Regions from separate parts of the Halalkalibacter sp. AB-rgal2 genome, predicted to be linked through region 2. Evidence: a T-box and tRNA genes for the amino acid it is inferred to sense, from the RefSeq annotation. Region 2 holds a T-box; the other holds one or more tRNA genes.
The links. A T-box is a leader RNA that pairs with one kind of tRNA and senses whether it is charged. The one in region 2 lies ahead of pheS (phenylalanine--tRNA ligase subunit alpha), so its partner is inferred to be a tRNA-Phe.
Positions count from the first base shown of each region.

Region 1: it encodes a tRNA-Phe, which carries the amino acid that the T-box ahead of pheS (phenylalanine--tRNA ligase subunit alpha) is inferred to sense. The anticodon was not compared.

Region 1 covers NZ_JBGUAV010000024.1:36,120-46,158, forward strand. The annotation lists gene yycF (response regulator YycF) at 1-534, opposite strand, end outside; gene ACERJO_RS16430 (peptidoglycan DD-metalloendopeptidase family protein) at 888-2,351, opposite strand; tRNA gene ACERJO_RS16435 (tRNA-Thr) at 3,168-3,240, opposite strand; tRNA gene ACERJO_RS16440 (tRNA-Phe) at 3,244-3,319, opposite strand; tRNA gene ACERJO_RS16445 (tRNA-Asp) at 3,335-3,411, opposite strand; tRNA gene ACERJO_RS16450 (tRNA-Glu) at 3,420-3,494, opposite strand; tRNA gene ACERJO_RS16455 (tRNA-Lys) at 3,509-3,584, opposite strand; gene ACERJO_RS16460 (adenylosuccinate synthase) at 3,745-5,031, opposite strand; gene dnaB (replicative DNA helicase) at 5,236-6,600, opposite strand; gene rplI (50S ribosomal protein L9) at 6,677-7,120, opposite strand; gene ACERJO_RS16475 (DHH family phosphoesterase) at 7,124-9,088, opposite strand; gene ACERJO_RS16480 (YybS family protein) at 9,093-10,031, opposite strand.
Region 2 covers NZ_JBGUAV010000010.1:106,186-116,224, reverse strand. The annotation lists gene polX (DNA polymerase/3'-5' exonuclease PolX) at 1-56, opposite strand, end outside; gene ACERJO_RS10490 (CvpA family protein) at 472-1,011, opposite strand; gene zapA (cell division protein ZapA) at 1,013-1,288, opposite strand; gene pheT (phenylalanine--tRNA ligase subunit beta) at 1,831-4,257, opposite strand; gene pheS (phenylalanine--tRNA ligase subunit alpha) at 4,271-5,305, opposite strand; T-box leader at 5,366-5,576, opposite strand; gene ACERJO_RS10470 (TrmH family RNA methyltransferase) at 5,635-6,390, opposite strand; gene sspI (small acid-soluble spore protein SspI) at 6,511-6,717, shown strand; gene ACERJO_RS10460 (M42 family metallopeptidase) at 7,060-8,139, opposite strand; gene ACERJO_RS10455 (dUTP diphosphatase) at 8,216-8,707, opposite strand; gene ACERJO_RS10450 (sigma-w pathway protein ysdB) at 8,831-9,208, shown strand; gene ACERJO_RS10445 (TVP38/TMEM64 family protein) at 9,326-9,895, opposite strand; gene ACERJO_RS10440 (DUF1294 domain-containing protein) at 9,917-10,039, opposite strand, start outside.

The DNA.
Region 1 (10,039 bases), on a different contig from region 2:
ATGCTCCCGAGTCATCACTTGATCAAGATGCTTCGCTAAATAATGAATCAATTCAAATTCACGATGCGTTAAATCAATCGTCTCACCGCGCCTCTTCACTAAATAAGAATCTGGGTAGATCGACAGCTCGCCAATCGACATTTCCTTATGTGCTGGCGTCTCCTCATTTGACTTGTGCCGGCGTAGGTTAGCCTTCACACGTGCAAGCAGCTCTCTCGTACTAAATGGCTTTGTCACATAATCATCTGCTCCAAGCTCCAAGCCAAGCACCTTATCAATTTCTGAATCCTTTGCCGTCAACATGATGATCGGAATATCATAATCCTTCCGCACCTCACGACATACGTCCATTCCGTCCTTATATGGGAGCATAATATCTAACAAAATCAAATCAGGATTCTCTTCTTTTACAAGCTTAATCGCTTCTAATCCATCATAAGCACAAAGAACGTCAAACCCTTCCTTCTCTAAATTAAATTTCAAAATATCTGCAATTGGCTTTTCATCGTCAACAACTAAAATTCGTTTATCCATCTGCACTCTCTCCGATCTCTTTAACAATTTCGTTCATCTATGTCTAATAGCTACCTTTTCTTACTTGCGTCGTACGAATGTAGGATCCTTACAGATCAACGTGTAACGAACATGAACGAAGCCGACACTGTTCTCACTTTTTTAAATTTTATACTTTCTTTACATATAGAAAACATATCTCATAAAGAGGCTTACTAGTAATAATTCTCTACCTTTTACTTTATCTCCTTCCTTCCTAACAAGCAAATCAAAAAGGAAAGACAAGTTCTTCCTCGTAATACATTCCTATTTTTTTAGAAAAAAGAAAAGGCAAGTTAAAAGTACTCTTCTCTTTTAACCTACCTTTTCTTCAATTAACGATTCAAATAATCCATTGGATCACGAAGGCTTCCATCTTCATACACTTCAAAATGTAAGTGAATGCCTGTAGAGTTCCCGGTTTGACCCATGACTCCGATTTTCTGTCCCTTCGAAACGGTTTGACCGACACTTACATCAATCGAATCAAGATGTGCATACATCGTTTCAACGCCATTGTTATGATCAATACGAACGACATTCCCGTATCCACCTTGACTACTCGCTTGAGTCACTGTTCCGTTATCCGCAGCTAAAATATCATAGTTACTCGGACGAGCAATATCAATTCCTCGGTGGAAACGACCCCAACGATTCCCTTGATAACTGGAGATGTATCCTCCAACTGCTGGCCAGCCTAGCTGACCTGACCCACGAGATGGCGTTTCCTTCGTACCTTTCACAACGATACGATTAACAGGCTCCTCTGTTATTTCCTCAGAAAGCACATCACGCTTCGTTAATGAGCCATTTCTTTCTGTAATTTCGTACTCAATTAATTGTGTACCCTCTTTACCTTCTTGAGTGACCTCTTGTTCACCCTTCCACATCGAATCGTCTTCCTTCACTTCTGTTTCATAAGGAATCGACTCTTCGGTTATACGAATTTGTACAGTGATGACATCTAATACCGATTCATAGGCTGTCACATTCATTTCGTCACCAATTTGAATTAAGCTATCCTCTTCAAGCCCGTCATTCAAGCTTAGAAATTCCTTTAATGTTAAATCATGGTCGTTGGCAATACTGCCTAATACATCACCTTCTTGAACCTCGTAGACCTTTTCTTCAAGTACTCCTTTTTTCAATAAAGTTAAAGCATCCTTTAAGGAAAGCACTTCACTTGGCTCAACTGTCGCTTCTTCTAATTCGACCTCTTCATTAAAGTCAATGTCAGTGTACATACGTTCATCGACTTCTATATCGCTCGTGTCCATTTCTTCTTCTAATACCTCTAAGAACGCTTCATAATCCTTTTCAGAAACATATTGAATAATATATTCCTTTAAAAGCTCATCCGCTTCTTCCTCAGAAGCAACATAAACAGCTGGTTCTCCCTCTACGACAACCGCTATTGCCTTTGCCTCTACTGTTAAATCCTCTTTCAATATTTCTGTAACTGTCTCATTCTGACTACGCGTATGGAAAACAAATTCTGGAATCACTTCAAGCTCTTCTTTAATATGTAAAGATACTTCTAGATCCTCTGATTTGCCTTCTTCTAGCTTCTCTTGCACAACCGTTTCAACCACTTCTTCATCATTAACAAAACCAATATGTTTATCATCAACGTAAACGTGGTATATCGTTTGTATGGAAAGTGATTCTTCCGCCTTAACTGTAGTTGTTCCGACAAAAAAATACATCATCATGAACACACATAAGAGTGATGCTAAAAGTAAACCACTTGTATTCCTTGAATAGTACTTATGTATTGAGCTATCCCCTACTTCACTCATGCCAAACCTCCTATTAAACATATAAAATTAAAATGTAAACGTCTATCATGTATGTCAAAAGTTCGATTTTAAAGACAAGTTTCGATAACCTCTATTATTCTAGCATAAACTTCGCCTATTTTCATAAAAATATTTAAATGTTAAAGGATTGTAATATAACTGTAAGATAAGAAAAACACGACTGCGTTTTACTTATAAGCGTTGTACGGAGCCGTTACAACGTTTTTTAGTCTTTATGAAAGTGGGGTTCTTTCATAAAGACGTGTAACGTGTGAAGCCAACGCCACCTATGAATTCACCTACATCTTCCTCGATTCTCCCTAAGTTTCTTCTACGTCATTTAGAAATTCGTATTTTATAAGAAAAGCGAGAAGGTGTTTCATTGATCTGAATGTGGCCTCTCCTCACATCCCCATGTAACAAACGAGACCATCGACACTTAAATTAACCGACCTTGATGAACCTCATTCCATTATTCTTTGTTTCTGTATTATCTTGTAAATATGACAAGGCAAGTTAAAAAAATAGGTAGAGGCTAATTATTAGAAGTGCTACAAGCCAAGATACTGTTTAATTCATAAAAAGCGTAAGCAACGATTTAATCCAGGTGCTCTTAACAAAGCTATGTTATACGATACGGTCAATTAGCATGAAGTAACAGACTACATCATAAGAGGAAACGATGGTGTCGATTTTGCCACACTTATGAAGAAATTGGAAAAAGAAGACTTTTAAGCCCTTTTCCTTTTCCACTATAAAATCCAAATACCTAAAAAACACAAAAAATCCGCATGAATTCTCACACGGATTTGAAAGTGCCGGCCAGAGGACTTGAACCCCCAACCTACTGATTACAAGTCAGTTGCTCTACCAATTGAGCTAGACCGGCAAATGGTGGCTTGGGACGGAATCGAACCGCCGACACATGGATTTTCAGTCCATTGCTCTACCGACTGAGCTACCAAGCCAAAATTCATATAAAGTGGCGGTCCGGACGGGACTCGAACCCGCGACCTCCTGCGTGACAGGCAGGCATTCTAACCAACTGAACTACCGGACCGAATAAAGTGGTGACCCGTACGGGATTCGAACCCGTGTTACCGCCGTGAAAGGGCGGTGTCTTAACCGCTTGACCAACGGGCCACTTTATCAAAAAATGGTGAGCCATGAAGGACTCGAACCTTCGACCCTCTGATTAAAAGTCAGATGCTCTACCAACTGAGCTAATGGCTCTTGTTTTGCTTAATTCAAGAGCCTGTACTCTTGACGACAAGATTTATAATATCACACAAAAAAAAGACGTGCAACTACTTTTTTAAAAAATATAAACGCTAACGTTTTGAGAAGCAAGTACATACAAAAAGCGTATACACTTGCTTCTATTTTATTTCAATTATGCAAAAACTCCGCGCACTAAATTCGTTTGATCACGATCTGGACCTACAGAGAAGATCGTTAATGGAATACCTGTAAGCTGTGAAACACGCTCAATGTAATGACGAGCATTTACCGGTAGCTCATCTAACGACTTCACACCTGTAATATCCTCATCCCATCCAGGTAGTTCCTCATAAACTGGCTCACACTCAGCCAACGTCTTCAGACTTGCCGGAAACTCTTCAATGACTGTCCCGCGATACTTATAGGCTGTGCAAATCTTTAATGTTTTAATCCCTGTTAATACATCGATTGAATTTAACGACAGATCGGTTAACCCACTCACGCGACGAGCATGGCGAACAACGACACTATCGAACCAACCGACACGACGTGGGCGCCCTGTTGTTGTCCCATATTCATTTCCTACCTCACGAATTCGATCGCCAATCTCATCATGAAGCTCAGTAGGGAATGGCCCATCGCCTACACGAGTTGTATAAGCCTTTGAAACACCAACAGCTTTTGTAATCTTCGCTGGACCGACTCCAGAACCAATCGTTACTCCCCCAGCAATCGGATTCGACGACGTGACAAACGGATATGTCCCCTGATCAATGTCTAACATAACACCTTGAGCACCTTCAAATAAGACACGACGTCCATCATCTAATGCATCGTTTAATACAACAGATGTATCACATACATATTGTGCAATTTGTTGACCATATTCATAGTACTCTTCAAGGATTTCCTCTTTCGTAAATCCTTCTACCTCATAATATTTCTCAAATAAACGATTCTTTTCTTCTAGAATACGTTCTAACTTTTCCTCAAACACTTCTTTATCTAATAAATCGGCAATACGGATTCCAATTCGTGCAGCCTTGTCCATATAAGCAGGTCCTATGCCCTTTTTCGTTGTTCCAATTTTATTAGCGCCTTTACGCTCTTCCTCAACGATATCAAGCTTCAAATGATAAGGAAGAATCACATGGGCACGATTACTAATTCGTAAATTGCTCGTATCAACCTGACGTTCATGCAAATAAGCAATTTCCTCCACGATCGCTTTCGGGTCTATGACCATTCCATTACCAATGACACAAACCTTATCTTTATAAAAAATACCAGAAGGAATTAAATGTAGCTTATATTTCACACCGTCAAACACGATCGTATGACCTGCGTTGTTTCCCCCTTGATAACGGGCGACAACCTCTGCTCGCTCTGAAAGGTAATCGGTAATTTTCCCTTTCCCTTCATCACCCCATTGTGTTCCTACAACAACAACTGATGACATGACATGCACCTCCGCATTAGCCTTTAGTAAGTTTAGTTTTCCAAAGCCACTGATTAGTATACCAACTCCTCCTCATAGCGTCAATGTAAACACGAACATTTATATATTTCTTACATAACTTCGTTCGACTGTAATTCGTTTTTTGAGTGAGAAACAGCAAAAAAAGCGACCAAAAAAGAGAAATTTCTTTAATGGTCGCTTCATTTATGCACCTGGTGGCATATTACTTTCATCATGTCTACGATCTAAATTAACAAATTTATTATATTCCTTCACAAACGCTAATTCCACCGTTCCAACTGGACCGTTACGTTGTTTCGCTATAATGATCTCAATAATATTTTGAATTTCCGATTCTTTATCATAATAATCATCACGATAAAGAAAGGCGACAATATCAGCATCCTGCTCAATACTTCCCGATTCACGAATATCAGACATCATTGGCCTCTTATCCTGTCTCGACTCAACACCACGAGAAAGCTGGGATAAAGCAATAACAGGTACTTCAAGCTCACGAGCAATTTGCTTCAGTGTACGAGAAATCTCTGATACCTCTTGTTGTCGGTTTTCACCACTCTTGCCGTTCCCTTGAATAAGCTGTAAATAATCAATCATAATCATACCAAGCCCTTGCTCCTGCTTCAATCGGCGACATTTCGCTCGGATGTCATTCACCTTCACTCCAGGAGTATCATCAATGTAGATACCCGCTTTCGCCAAACTTCCCATCGCCATTGCAAGTTTCTGCCAATCTTCGGCATTTAACGCACCTGTTCTCATTCGCTGCGCATCAATATTGCCCTCTGCACAAAGCATCCGCTGTACAAGCTGACTCGCTCCCATCTCTAAGCTAAAAATCGCCACATTCTCCCCCGTAGCCGTTGCCACATTTTGAGAGATATTTAACGCAAAAGCCGTCTTACCGACGGAAGGCCTTGCTGCAACAATAATTAAGTCATTACGTTGAAAGCCTGCGGTCATTCGATCAAGCTCTTGGAAGCCTGTTGGAATTCCTGTAATTTCCCCTTGTTGATTTTGTAGCATTTCAATCTTTTCATATGTCTCAACTAAGACATCTTTAATCGAAATAAAAGCACTCGTGTTTTTACGCTGCGCTACATCTAAGATGGTTTTCTCCGCTTCTGACAAAATCGTATCGACTTCTTCTTCACTTGCATAGCCGTCAGCCGCTATTGATGTTGAAACTTTAATTAACCTTCGCAAAATCGACTTCTCTTCGACGATTTTCGTATAATATTCCACATTTGCAGCTGTCGGTACAGAATTAGAAAGGTCACTTAAATACGCAATACCGCCAATATCATCAAGCCACTTTCGATCTTGTAACTCTGAGGTCACTGTTACTAAATCTACTGGCTCGTCTTTTTCCGACAAATCGAGCATCACCTCATAGATTCGCTGATGTGAGGCTCGATAGAAATCATCAGGGGCAAGTCGTTCAGAAGCGGTGACAAGAGCATCAGCAGATAGAAAAATAGCCCCTATGACCGCTTGCTCTGCTTCGATATTTTGTGGTGGTGTACGATCTGCAAATAAATCACTCATGCCAGTACCGCCTTTCTCATAATGATTTTTAAAGAGGGTATCGCATCTCTCTTTTGCGACACCCTCCGCTATTTTCTTATTCCTCTACAACGTGCACTTTAACAGTGGCAATAACCTCTGGATGTATTTTAATTGGTACGTTCGTATAGCCAAGTGCACGAATGGGATCATCTAGCATAATTTTACGCTTGTCTACCTTCTTCTTCATTTTCTTTAACGTTTCAGCAATTTGCTTTGTGGAAACAGCTCCGAATAAACGGCCACCTTCTCCTGCCTTTGCTTTTATTTCTACTGTTAAGGCCTCTAGCTCCGCCTTATAATCCTGAGCTGCCTTTAACTCTTCATCTTCCTTCTTTTGCTTACTTTTCTTTTGTGCTTCTAAATTCTTCACGTTACCTTGCGTAGCCTCAACGGCCAAGTTATTTGGTAACAAATAATTGCGAGCATAGCCTTCTGAAACATTTTTTGTTTCGCCTTTTTTCCCTTTTCCTTTTACATCCTCTAAGAAAATCACTTTCATTAATTATTGACCTCCTTCGATATATTGATCAATTGCTTCCTGTAGCTTTTCCTTCGCTTCCATAACCGTTATATCTGTTAATTGAGTCGCTGCATTCGATAAATGCCCTCCACCATCAAGTGATTCCATAATAATTTGAACATTCACATCACCTAATGAACGAGCACTAATGCTTACATAGCCATCCTCTCGCTTGGAAATGACAAAAGAAGCAACAACATCCTTCATTGACAATAACGTATCCGCAGCTTGAGCAATAATAATTTGGTTATATGATTTCGTTTCGCTTGCTGTAGCAATCGCAAAACCATCTCGATACGTTTCTGCACTTTTCACTAGCTTCGAGCGTGCCACATATTGATCTAAATCTTCCTTCAAGAGCTTTTGAACGAGCGTAGTATCTGCTCCATTTGAGCGAAGGAAGGATGCCGCATCAAAGGTTCTCGCTCCTGTTCGGACAGCAAAGCTTTTCGTATCAACGATAATCCCAGCAAGCAATGCTGTTGCTTCTAGTCGGTCCATCTGTAGACGCTTAGGCTGATATTCAAGTAGCTCTGTAACAAGCTCTGCCGTCGATGACGCATATGGCTCCATATAAACAAGCACAGGATCCTCAATAAACTCTTCACCACGCCGATGATGATCCAAGACGATGATGCGCTCAACCCTATTTAATAATTCTGGTTCGATCACCAATGATGGCTTATGCGTATCAACGATAATTAAAAGCGTATCTGATGTGATTTGATCCTTTGCTTCTTCAGGAGTAATAAAGTGCGACCATAAGTAATCATGCTCCTCTATTTCCTCCATCAGCTTTTGAACCGTGTAATTAATATCATTCGGGTCTAAAACGATGAAGCCCTCCTTATCGTTGACCTCAGCTAGCTTCTGAACCCCAATTGCCGCACCAATTGCATCCATGTCCGGGTTTTTATGCCCCATTATGAGGACTTTATCACTTTCTGTCACAAAGTCGCGCAGTGCATGAGAAATAACTCGCGCTCTAACACGCGTACGCTTTTCCATCGCGTTCGATTTCCCACCATAGAAACGAACACGACCGTTTGTGCGCTTAATAGCCACTTGGTCACCGCCACGTCCAAGTGCAAGGTCTAAGCTTGATTGCGCGATTTTCCCTAATTCACGCAAATCATCTTCATCTGTCCCTACACCAATACTAAGCGTAATCGCTAATTTTTCTTTAGCCGTTCGCTCACGAATATCATCAATAATTTCAAATCGACTTTCTTCCATTTCATTAAGCGAGTAGGCATGCATAACAGCAATAAATCGATCCGCCGATGTTCTCCTTAAATAGACCCCATAATAGTCAGCCCACTCATTTAACGTCTTCGTTACAATACTCATCATCCGTCCGCGAACTTGATCATCGATCCCCTGCATCACTTCATCATAATTATCTAAATAAAGCATCGCTAGAACGGTTTTGGACTGATGAAATTGCTCTAAAGCCTGCTCTTGCTCCGTCACATCAATCATATAGAGCAATCGTTCTTGAGGCTCAATCGTTACTTGGTAAATGGACTCATCTATGTGTAAAAGCCCTTCCATTGTTTCCTCTTCTAACCATTTTTCAAGCTCTTCACTAATCACACTTAGAGGACAATCAATGAGCTTCTCATCAAAGGTTGAGGTCATATACGGATTGACCCATTGAATCGTATGTTCTTCATTGTACAAGAGTATACCAACGGGCATCCTCTTGACCGCTTCTTCCCCTGCTTTCGATACACGTGAGGATAGAGTCGAAATATAATTGATTAAGTCGCGCTCAAACGCCATTCTTGCTTGAATCGTGAAAACAAGTACGACCCCTAATAAGAGGAAACCAATGACTCCTACCTTCCAATTGTACCATGCGACAAAACTAACAAATCCAGTTGCAACGATAAAGAGAGCAATGACATGATACCCGTGCCAGCGATTTAATAAAAAGTTTGGCATATCGTCAGCTCCTATTATCCTGGCCAGCAATGCGCTTACGCAAATCAAAGCCTAAGTCAATAATTCCTACTATACGAATAATCTCAATGATTGGTAAAAGGATGAAGGATGCTACGACAATGATAATAGGGAGAGCGATAGAAACTTTTTTATGATGACAATAAAAGAAAATAAAAGCGAATCCTTGAATTGTCAAAACAAACCCTAATAGCATCATCAGGTTTTGAACAACCGTAAACATCACTGTTCCTTCTTCAACACCGATTAAAGCAACAATAAGTACAACTAAATAATACCATAAGAAGCTTTTCGGAAACGCCCAATGACGAAAGGGAGGCAATTTCTTCACATCATGTCCTAATCTTTTTAAAACGAAATAACTAAGAAGCACCGTAATGATCGCTAATAGGATCCCTGAAAAGACAATGGCTACCGGTGCTAAATACAGTAATGTATCCAATGCTTCATCAAGCATCTCGGTATTCATTTGTCCCATTCCACCTAATGTACGCTCAACAAGCTCCATTTGATCACGTGTTAAATCAGCTGCTAGCTGCATAGGACTTTGTCCAACTAACAGAGTCATACCGACGAATAAGAGCAAAATATGTACGATATATGCCAAAGATGCACCTAGCAGAACGGCAAAGCCACTCAAGCCTCGACGGTGAATCTCACCAATCACCATACCAGCTGTTCCAAACATGATAGCCGGAATTATTGCTAATACCCCTCCTCCTAGAATAAAGCCTAAAAAGGAGGAAATAAGTAATAATACCGTCCCGGCCTTCAGCCCCCGACGAAATGTGAAAACGACAAAAGGCAATGGCAACGCCCACATTATAATCGTGTTTATTAGTGGAACATATAGAGTGAGAAGTAATAGAATCGTAACGATAGCAGCCAATATGGCTCCCTCTGTCATCGTTTTTGTATCTCTCACAAATACAC
Region 2 (10,039 bases):
ATTTCTAAGTATATGGCAATATGCTCAAGCGTACGGATTGCATCTTTAATATTCATCTTCCACCGACCCTTTCCATAGTTCCATAAGGGCACTGGAAAAGCTTGAATTTCAACTTTTTTCGGTGTCCCTTAAGCAATGTGCGTAACCGTTGCCTATTTTCCAAAGAATACGAGTGTTTTTTCGTATCAGGGGAGAAACGTGTGAAGCCATTGCTAGTCAGATTCAGAGCACTAAAAAAGTTCATTTGTACTTTTTCAGCGGCCTCTAGTTCCATCATACCGAGAATCATGGCTAAAATGCAACAGAGTCGTGGGTACCGAAAAATTTTGGCTTTTAACTTTTTTATTGCACTCACAAACTCCTCTTTTTATAGCGTCTATGAATTCTCACTCCACTTCTTAAATCAAGCCCTTCCTCTATACAAAAAAAATCTGACTCTATCTACACTATGTTAGAGTCAGATTGCTATCATTATAGTACATTACCTTCCCACAATCCTCTTATCCACTCAGACAAGAATGGCGTGTTCGTTAACATATATTCTGCCACAATCGAACGCTGCAGTTGGTCTTGAACAATATCAATTGGTAATAACGCCCCAACAATCAAGATAACAAAAATAATTAAATACACTTCAACGAAGCAAAAGATTCCACCTAATAGCTGGTTCGCCGTTCGTAAAACTGGTATATGCGCTAAAAAATCTAGCATTGAGCCAATAATATGAAGGATAATCTTCGTTCCGAAGAAAAGAATAGCAAACGCGATTCCCGAATAATAAACACTTTCTGCATCGAACGTTTGAAAGATCATACCTACAGGGCTATCTGATGAAAACTGTGGATAAGGAATCCATAGTCGAATAAACGTCGCTAATTCACTAAAATACGAATAAGCAACATATAACGCAGCTACAAAGCTAATTAAATGAATGAGCTGTAAAATAAACCCCCGTCTTCGTCCAATAAAGAAACTACAAATTAATATAAATATAATTAAAAAGCTAAGCATTTTACTCGTCTCCCGTCGTGCTCCGTTCGCTCTTTTGTTTTAATTGTTCTAATTCTTCTAAAACTTTAAAATAATCATCCACGACATTCACCGCTGTCAAAACAGCTAATCGTGTTGTATCTAAGTAGGGATTATGTTTTTTCACTTCTCGCATTTTCTGATCAACTGCTTTTGCAACTTCTTTTACATAGGCCGGAGACTCTTGACCGACAACCGTATACGGTTGACCATAAATTGAAACTGTGATCCGTTGTTTGTTGTCTTTTTGGTCAGACACAAATATAGCCTCCTATCTCCTCTAAGTGTAAAAATTCCAACTTCTATCTTAACATGAAGTCAACGTGTTGGAAATCCTTTTCTAAAAGTCCCACACATTCCGTACTTTTTTCATTTTCATTTTAAATTTTCATTCACATCCACCTTTCATTCAATAGAAAAAGCGATATCGTTTGTTTGTCATCTCACTTCCAAATCTAGAGGTAAAACGGGCAGATTTATATGATTATTCTTAAACATAAGGACACTTCCTTCTGATTGGATTTTGTGTGGTAACTTTCATTTATCAAAAGTTGTCCTTTTTTATTGTGAAAAATAAACTGTTTTTATAAAGATTGTCGTTCTGACGATGGATTATTCTCATAGTGGAATAGAGCAGAAAGCGAGTGGCTGGAGCGCAATGGAACGCACCTGTGAGAGCCCATTACTTTAAAGAGTAAGAAATAATGAAAGTCGGTGAAATTTTACTTATCGTAAAATTCCACCGACTTTTTCATTTCAGAGGAGGGTTTTGTCCCAGCCTCATCTATCATTACTGAACGACTAAGCTCTTAACGTTGCTCCCATTTGTTCTTCTAGTGCTTTCAAAACACGTTCATGAACGTTTGTGACTTCTTCATCTGTTAACGTTTGTTCCAAATCTAAATACGTTAATGAAAAGGCAAGCGATTTCTTGCCTGCTTCCATATGCTCTCCTTCATATAAATCAAAGAGCTTTACAGACCTTAATAACCGTCCACCTGTCTGCTTAATAACGGCTTCAAGCTCTCCAGCTGAACGAGCTTGATTGACAACTAGAGCAATATCGCGAACAATAGCAGGGAATCGTGGTAACTCCTCATAAATAATCGGTTCAGTCTCAAATGTCAGGAGCGCTTCTAGATTAAGCTGATATACATACGTTTCCTTTAAATCAAGTTCCTTTTGCTTCGTTGGGTGTACTTGACCGATGAAACCTACTTCCTCATCATTTAATTTCACTACAGCCGTTCTACCTGGATGAAGATCCGGTAACTGCACTTGTTCAAACGTAATTTCTTTCTCAAGCCCTAACTCATGAAATAACCCCTCAAGAATTCCTTTTGTGACAAAGAAATCAACTGGCTTCCGCTCTCCTTGCCAAACATGTTCATGCCAAATCCCTGTTAAAGCACCTGCAACCATTTCATGTTCACGTGGCTGCTTTGTTAACGCTTCTTCCTCGCTTAAGAAGATTGAGCCAATTTCATAAACATGAACATCTGTATTCTTTCGGTTCAAATTATAGCTCAGAACATCGAATAAATGAGGGATTAAGCTTGTTCTCATCGTACTACGATCTTCACTCATTGGCATGGATAAACGTACATCACGTAAATGATTTGATTGACCAGCAAACCCTTGGGATTTTTCTGGGCTTGTTAACGAATAGGTAATCACTTGCGACAACCCTGATTTCTCTAAATTTCGACGAACACGTCGACGCTTCTTTTGATAAGGAGAAAGTCCACCTTGAGTCGTTGATCCAATAGGTAAGGTGGTCGGAATATGATCATAGCCATAAAGGCGAGCAACCTCTTCAAACAGATCCTCTTCTATTTGAATATCCGCTCGTCTCGTTGGAGCCGTCACATACAAGACGGAACCGTCCTGCTCATACGTAAACCCTAAACGCTCCATAAAGCTAATTACTGTCTCAATCGTCAGCTCCATACCAAGACGTTCATTTAATCGATTGAGATCTAACTTAACAGTAGCAGGCTCTGTTTGAAGCTCATTCACTTCTACAACTCCTGAAACAATCGTTCCACCTGCAAGCTCCGCTATTAAGCCGGCAGCTCGTTTTCCGGCTTCAAGAACACGAGTCGGGTCTACTCCCTTTTCGAAGCGAGCGCTCGCTTCACTGCGTAAGCCTAAGTCTCGTGCTCCCTTTCGTACGGTGACAGGGTTAAAATAAGCAGCCTCTAATAAAACCGTTGTTGTTCCTTCATGAACCTCAGAGTTAGCTCCGCCCATCACACCTGCAATTGCCACAGGCTCTTTCCCATTTGTAATGAGTAGGTGGTCGCTCGTCAACGTCCGTTCCTCATCGTCTAACGTTACGATCTTCTCCCCATCCTTGGCCCGACGTACAACGACCTCATTTGAACCAAATCGCTCAAAATCAAAGGCATGCAACGGCTGCCCGTACTCTAGCAACACATAATTCGTTGCATCAACAACATTACTAATCGGACGAATTCCTGCAGCCATTAATCGATTTTGAAGCCACAATGGTGAAGACCCAACTTTTACATCTTTAATCACGATCGCTCCGTAATAAGGGTTATCCTCAATTGAGTCAACATGAACAGAAATAGAATCAGCAGCTTGCTCGTCATTCATATTCAATTGCAATTGCGGAAGCTTTACTTCCTTCTCATATAATGCGGCAACCTCATAAGCCACTCCAAGCATATTCAAACAATCTGAACGATTCGGAGTTAAATCTAGCTCTAATACTTCATCATCTAAATTAAGAGCAGCTAATGCATCGCTACCAACTTCTACTTTATCACGAAACACATAAATTCCTTCCTGGTACTCCTTCTGAACAAGCTTCCCTTCAATCCCTAATTCTTGCAAGGAACAAATCATCCCCTGTGAAACCTCACCGCGCAGCTTCGCTTTTTTAATTTTAAAATTGCCTGGTAAGACGGCACCCACCTTTGCTACCGCTACATGCTGGCCAGCTGCTACATTCGGAGCCCCACACACAATTTGTACGGGCTCTTCATCCCCAACATCAACAAGACAAACGTTCAACTTATCAGCGTTCGGATGCTGTGAACATTCTTTGACATACCCGACAACAACATTTTTCACACCTTCGCTCAGCTTGTGAACGAAGTCAATCTCTATTCCACCACGTGTCATTTTTTCAGCGATATCTCGTGCAGACAAATCTGAGACATCGACGTAATCCTGTAACCATTTATAAGAAACAAGCATGATTTTTCCTCCTTTACGCTCGTGTAAATTGTTTTAAAAAGCGAACATCATTCGTGTAGAAATGGCGTATATCATCGATATCATACTTCAGCATGGCTAACCGCTCTACGCCCATCCCAAAAGCAAATCCGCTATATTTTGCTGGATCAAAGCCACTCATTTCTAGTACTCGAGGATGAACCATTCCAGAGCCTAGTACTTCAATCCAACCAGATTGCTTGCATACCCGGCAGCCTTCGCCATTACATATCCCACATGAAACATCTACTTCGACAGACGGCTCTGTGAACGGGAAGAAGCTTGGTCTTAAACGAATCGAACGATCCTCACCGAAGAATGACTTCGCAAATGATTCTAGCACCCCTTTTAAATCACTCATGCGAACCTTCTCATCGACATATAGGCCTTCTATTTGCATAAATTGGTGTGAATGAGTTGCATCATCATCATCACGACGGAATACCTTACCTGGACAAATAACTTTAACAGGTCCCCTTCCTTCATGCTGTTCCATCGTACGTGCTTGAACAGGTGATGTATGTGTTCGAAGTAGTAATTCCTCAGTAAAATAGAATGAATCCTGCATATCCCTTGCTGGATGGTCTTTAGGTAAGTTCAATGCTTCGAAATTATAATAATCAACTTCCACCTCTGGGCCTTCGGCAACAGAGAAACCTAATCCGGTAAATATATCTTCTAGCTCTTCCACGACATCTGTTAAAGGATGTGACGTTCCCACTTGAGTAGGTCGACCAGGTAACGTCACATCAATTGACTCTTCCGCTAGTTGCTTTTCGATCGCTTCTTGCTCAAGCTTTGCCTCTTTCGCTTCGACATGAGCTTTTATTTCATCACGCACTTCATTAGCCAATTGCCCTACTTTTGGTCGTTCTTCAGCTGATAACTTCCCCATACCTCTTAGTACTTCTGTAATAGGGCCTTTCTTTCCTAAATAAGAAACGCGAACATCCTGTAATGATTTCATATCTGAAGCTACTTCAATTTTCTCCAACGCTTCAGTCTTCAACGCCTCTAAACGTTCTCGCATCATACTTCCTCCTTATTCGTTTACAAATGTAAAATCAACACAAAAAACCCCCATCCCCATTAAAGGGACGAAGGTTCGCGGTACCACCCTTATTGCTGTATAAAAATACGACAGCATCTTCATTGAACTAACGGTCTAAACCGGAACACCTTTTTTAGTGTCTGCTCCAGAGTGAATTCAATCAAGCCATTCCAAAAAAGTGCTCCCAGTCTATGGCACCTTCTCCCTAATTGGTGGATTTTGACCTACTACTCTCTTTCTTTGCATTTACATTATAAACATTTGTTTGTTTTACTATTATAGTGAAAGTTCCTGTTCGTTGCAACTGCTTATCGCCTTAAATGATATAAAAGGATTCCTGTTGCAATCGCTACATTTAACGACTCTGCCTTTCCATAAACCGGTATATAAACATTTTGATCCGTTTGTTCCAGAAGGTCTTGATCGACTCCTTCACCTTCATTCCCAACAATAAGTGCAAAGGCTTCCTGTGGTTCTATCGCCGAATAAGAACTAGCGTTTTGCAAAGCAGTTCCAATAACAGGGACTTTCGCTTCCTTAAAGGCTCTCACCCATTCTGTCAGTGATCCATGATAGATCGGAAGGTGAAATAACGAACCTTGTGTCGAACGTAAGACTTTACTATTATACGCGTCAACACAGCCATCACCTAAAATCACACCGGTCATCCCTGCTGCATCAGCTGTACGAATAATTGTTCCTAAATTGCCTGGATCTTGGATGCGGTCAACAAGTAAAAAACAACCGTTCCTTTCATCGGTGGTCTCATCTTTCGGTAGCTCACAGATTGCGATAACTCCTTGTGGTGTCATTGTATCAGATAGTTCCTTTAAGACAGCTATATGCACTTCAATTCGTTCTGCATCGCCTATTTGCCACTCAGTCGGCCACTCTCTTTCTTCTTCAAGAAGAATGTGTTGAACAACGACGTTTGATTTTAACGCCTCTTCGATTAAGTGAAAGCCTTCAATAAGAAATTGGTTGGCCTTTTCTCTACCCTTTCTTGAATGGAGCTTCTTCCATTGCTTTATTCGTTCATTTTTGACTGAATCAATCCGTTTCATATTGTTCTCCTTTAACCAATAACCGTTTCATTCATCATACCGATTTTTTTGCGGATAATCTAGTAGGAGTTGACGCATAATAACAGCATGAATAAGAATACTATATAGGAGTGATCAACAATGGGATTTAACTTACGGAGTGCTATTATGTCCAATATTAAAGGAAGCTCAGAACAAGATGTTGAGGCGACTATTACAGATGCGATTTCTCGCGGAGAAGAGAAAATGCTCCCAGGGCTTGGCGTGATGTTTGAAGTATATTGGCAGCAAGCATCTGAAGAGCAAAAAGATGACATGTGTGAACAAATCAGTCAAGGACTTCAATGAGAAACACGCAGTAGGAAGGGCACTGAAAAAGTTAAACAACAAAGGCCACTGAAAAAGTTTGGTTTTAACTTTTTCAGTGGCTTTGAAGTAATGTGCGTAGCCGTTGCCCGATTTTGAAAGCCTTGCAATGAGTGGGTTTTTCATAGCAAGGCGCGCAACGAGCGGAGCCATTACTCTTCCTTGAGTTACTAGAAAGGACTTTTTCAGTGACCTCGAACAACAAACTTTTTCAGTGCCCTTCGCATTAGAAGTCTCTCTTAATTACGTCGTACGCAGTCTTTTGAGCTTATCCGAAAGTGCCCTCCCTTTCAGATAAGCGTGTAACGTACAGAATGTAATGAATCAATAATCAAACGTAATCGCTTTTACCGTGTCATGATCAAGCTTTTTAATCACTTCAACTATAAGCTTAACTGCATTTTCGTAGTCATCGCGATGAAGAATTGCTGCGTGGGTATGGATATACCGCGTTGCAACCGTAATAGATAAGGCAGGTACACCATTTGCTGTTAAGTGGATAGCTCCTGAATCCGTTCCACCCCCGGCCATCGCATCAAATTGATACGGGATCGATTGTTCATCCGCTATATCAGTCACAAAATCTCGTAATCCTTTATGGGAAATCATCGATGCATCGTATAAGACGATTTGTGGACCTTCCCCCATTTTGGCTAACGCTTCTTTTTCTGTTACTCCTGGCGTATCTCCAGCAATCCCAACATCAACACCAAAAGCAATATCAGGCTCAATTAAATGTGCCGATGTACGTGCTCCTCGTAACCCGACTTCTTCTTGTACTGTACCGACTCCATAAACGACATTAGGGTGCTTAACTCCTTTGAGCTCTCGTAGCACATCAATCGCTATAGCACAGCCAATTCGATTATCCCAAGCTTTCGCCATTAAGTATTTTTCATTTTTCATTACCGTAAACTCACAAACAGGAACGACCGAATCTCCTGGTCGAACACCAAATTCTAACGCTTCTTCCTTACTTGATGCACCAATATCAATAAACATATCCTTCTTATCCACTGGCTTCCTACGAGCTTCAGGTGGTAAAATATGTGGTGGCTTTGAACCAACAACACCTGGCACATTGCCTTTGTTCGTCATAACCGTCACACGTTGGGCAAGCATAACCTGCTCCCACCAGCCACCGACTGTTTGAAAGCGAAGAAAGCCTTTATCATCAATGCTTGTCACCATAAAACCAATTTCATCTAAGTGACCAGCAATCATAATTTTCGGTCCATTTTCATCGCCTACTTTTTTCGCTACAAGACTTCCTAATCGATCTTTTGTTACCTCATCAGCATATGGAGCAATATGCTTCGTCATGACATCGCGAACTTCCTTTTCATTTCCGGGAATTCCATTCGCATCCGTTAGTTCTTTTAACATGTTTAATCGTTCATCCATTATGTAAGCCTCCTTTTTCTCAGCTATCAATCATGCCCTTTAAGTATACAGAAGCCTTTTTCAGACTACAAAACATTTAATAGCCTTCATCCTGTCTTTGGTGATTCACTTTATTTTTTTCTAAATAGGCTTGCTCGATATCAGCCATCGTAAAGCCTAGCGTCACCCCTAGTGCTACATATGCCTGAAATAATTCATTATATGTATTAATATCCCTTACACCCTCAAGCTGATGAGTTAATTTCATCACAGTGAGAAATTGCTCCGTTAACGAGCCTTGACTAGAGGGAGCTGCATCATTCACTTTAATATCGGTATAGCCTAGTGCTAACCCGATTGTCAATAAAAAGTGAACGCCATCAACATACTCTTCTAATATTACCTTCTGTTCAGATGCACCCTTTCGACTCCAATATTTAAAGCATCTTGTTTCATTAGCTAGCTCACCTATTTCAACAACAAAGGCGAGTAATTGCTCCTGAAATAAGTCGTTCTCTACTAGCTGATGCTCCGCCATAATTCGGTCATTTAATTTCTTTTGAATGGTAAATAATGTTTCAATATTCATCTGTTCTCTCCCTTCTTCATGTATTATAGCAGTTTTTATTAAATAAAATGAAACCTCCTGCTAGTTGATTCGTATATGTAGGAAAGTGTACACTAATTGTATCGAAGACAAGGAGGAGTCTCTATGGTTTTTTTAGTTCGCTTCTTGATCCTTGCAGCTCTCATTATTTTAGCTTATACCGCCGTTAAATATTTATTTCACCCCCGTCGCAAGCTTGAACAAGCACATGAAAAAAAACACTATTACTTTTATGATGATGAAAAAGATGTTCGAAAGAATTTCTTTATCACATATAAAGGCGTCATGTTTGAAGGAGAGAAATATTTAGGCACAACAGATGAAGCATTTGATATTATCACCATCTATGTTTGGGTAAAGCAGCCAGAAAAGCTCGCAGGTTTAAAGAAAGAAGACTTTCAGTTCATTGCTGAAGACATTTACTTACGGTATCCAAGTGCCAAATTAGAATGGAAAAGTCCGATAAAGGAATTTTTGAAATAGCTTGCTGCGATTCCGTCTTGCTAAGAAAGGAGCGGAATCATTCAGTATAGAAGGTCACATCACATGTGAGGCTAGGAAAGGTCAAAAACACCAAAGGCTTCTCCTAAGGTGTTCATGCTATCGCTTCTGAAAAAAAGTATCCCATGAAATGGTCGTTTCTTTCTTGCGTAATACAAGCATTATCAGTATTAAAAATATGACAAACACAACCGTTCCGGCTAAAGGTAATTCATGAATCATATCACCAAATGCTGTATAAACGATGGCAGGTGGCATACTTGCAAGAAAAGACCTTTCCGTATACTGCCTAAACGATGACGTCGTCTTAATTAAATAAAACGAAATGATGTGAAAATGTACAAATGGCATAATTCTCAATACCATCAACTGAGCTAAATTAAGCTGGTGCTTCCCCTTCAATACCTTCTCTTGCAAGCGATTTAACCTTTGACGAAACGACGGGAATAATCCAATCACCCCATAAAATAAAATACTGACTAACGTTAAGCCGACAATCGAATAAATCGACCCATAGAACGTCCCAAATAAATACCCACCTAATAAGCATACGAGTAAAACTGGAACGAAGAACATTTGGCGAAACACGTGCAGAAGAATAAAGACAATCGGTGCTAACAAACCTGATTGCTCTATCATTTGTAGCGATCTTTCTAAAAATTCTTCCATCTTACTCGCCTCCGCTCTATTCTATGCTTCAATGGACAGGAAAATGATGAAGATTGCGATGACTTGGATGATCATAATAAGCGGTAATCCTACAAAAAAACGGCGTTTTTTCGTCTTATGCCGAAAGTTCTTCATCCCAAGCCA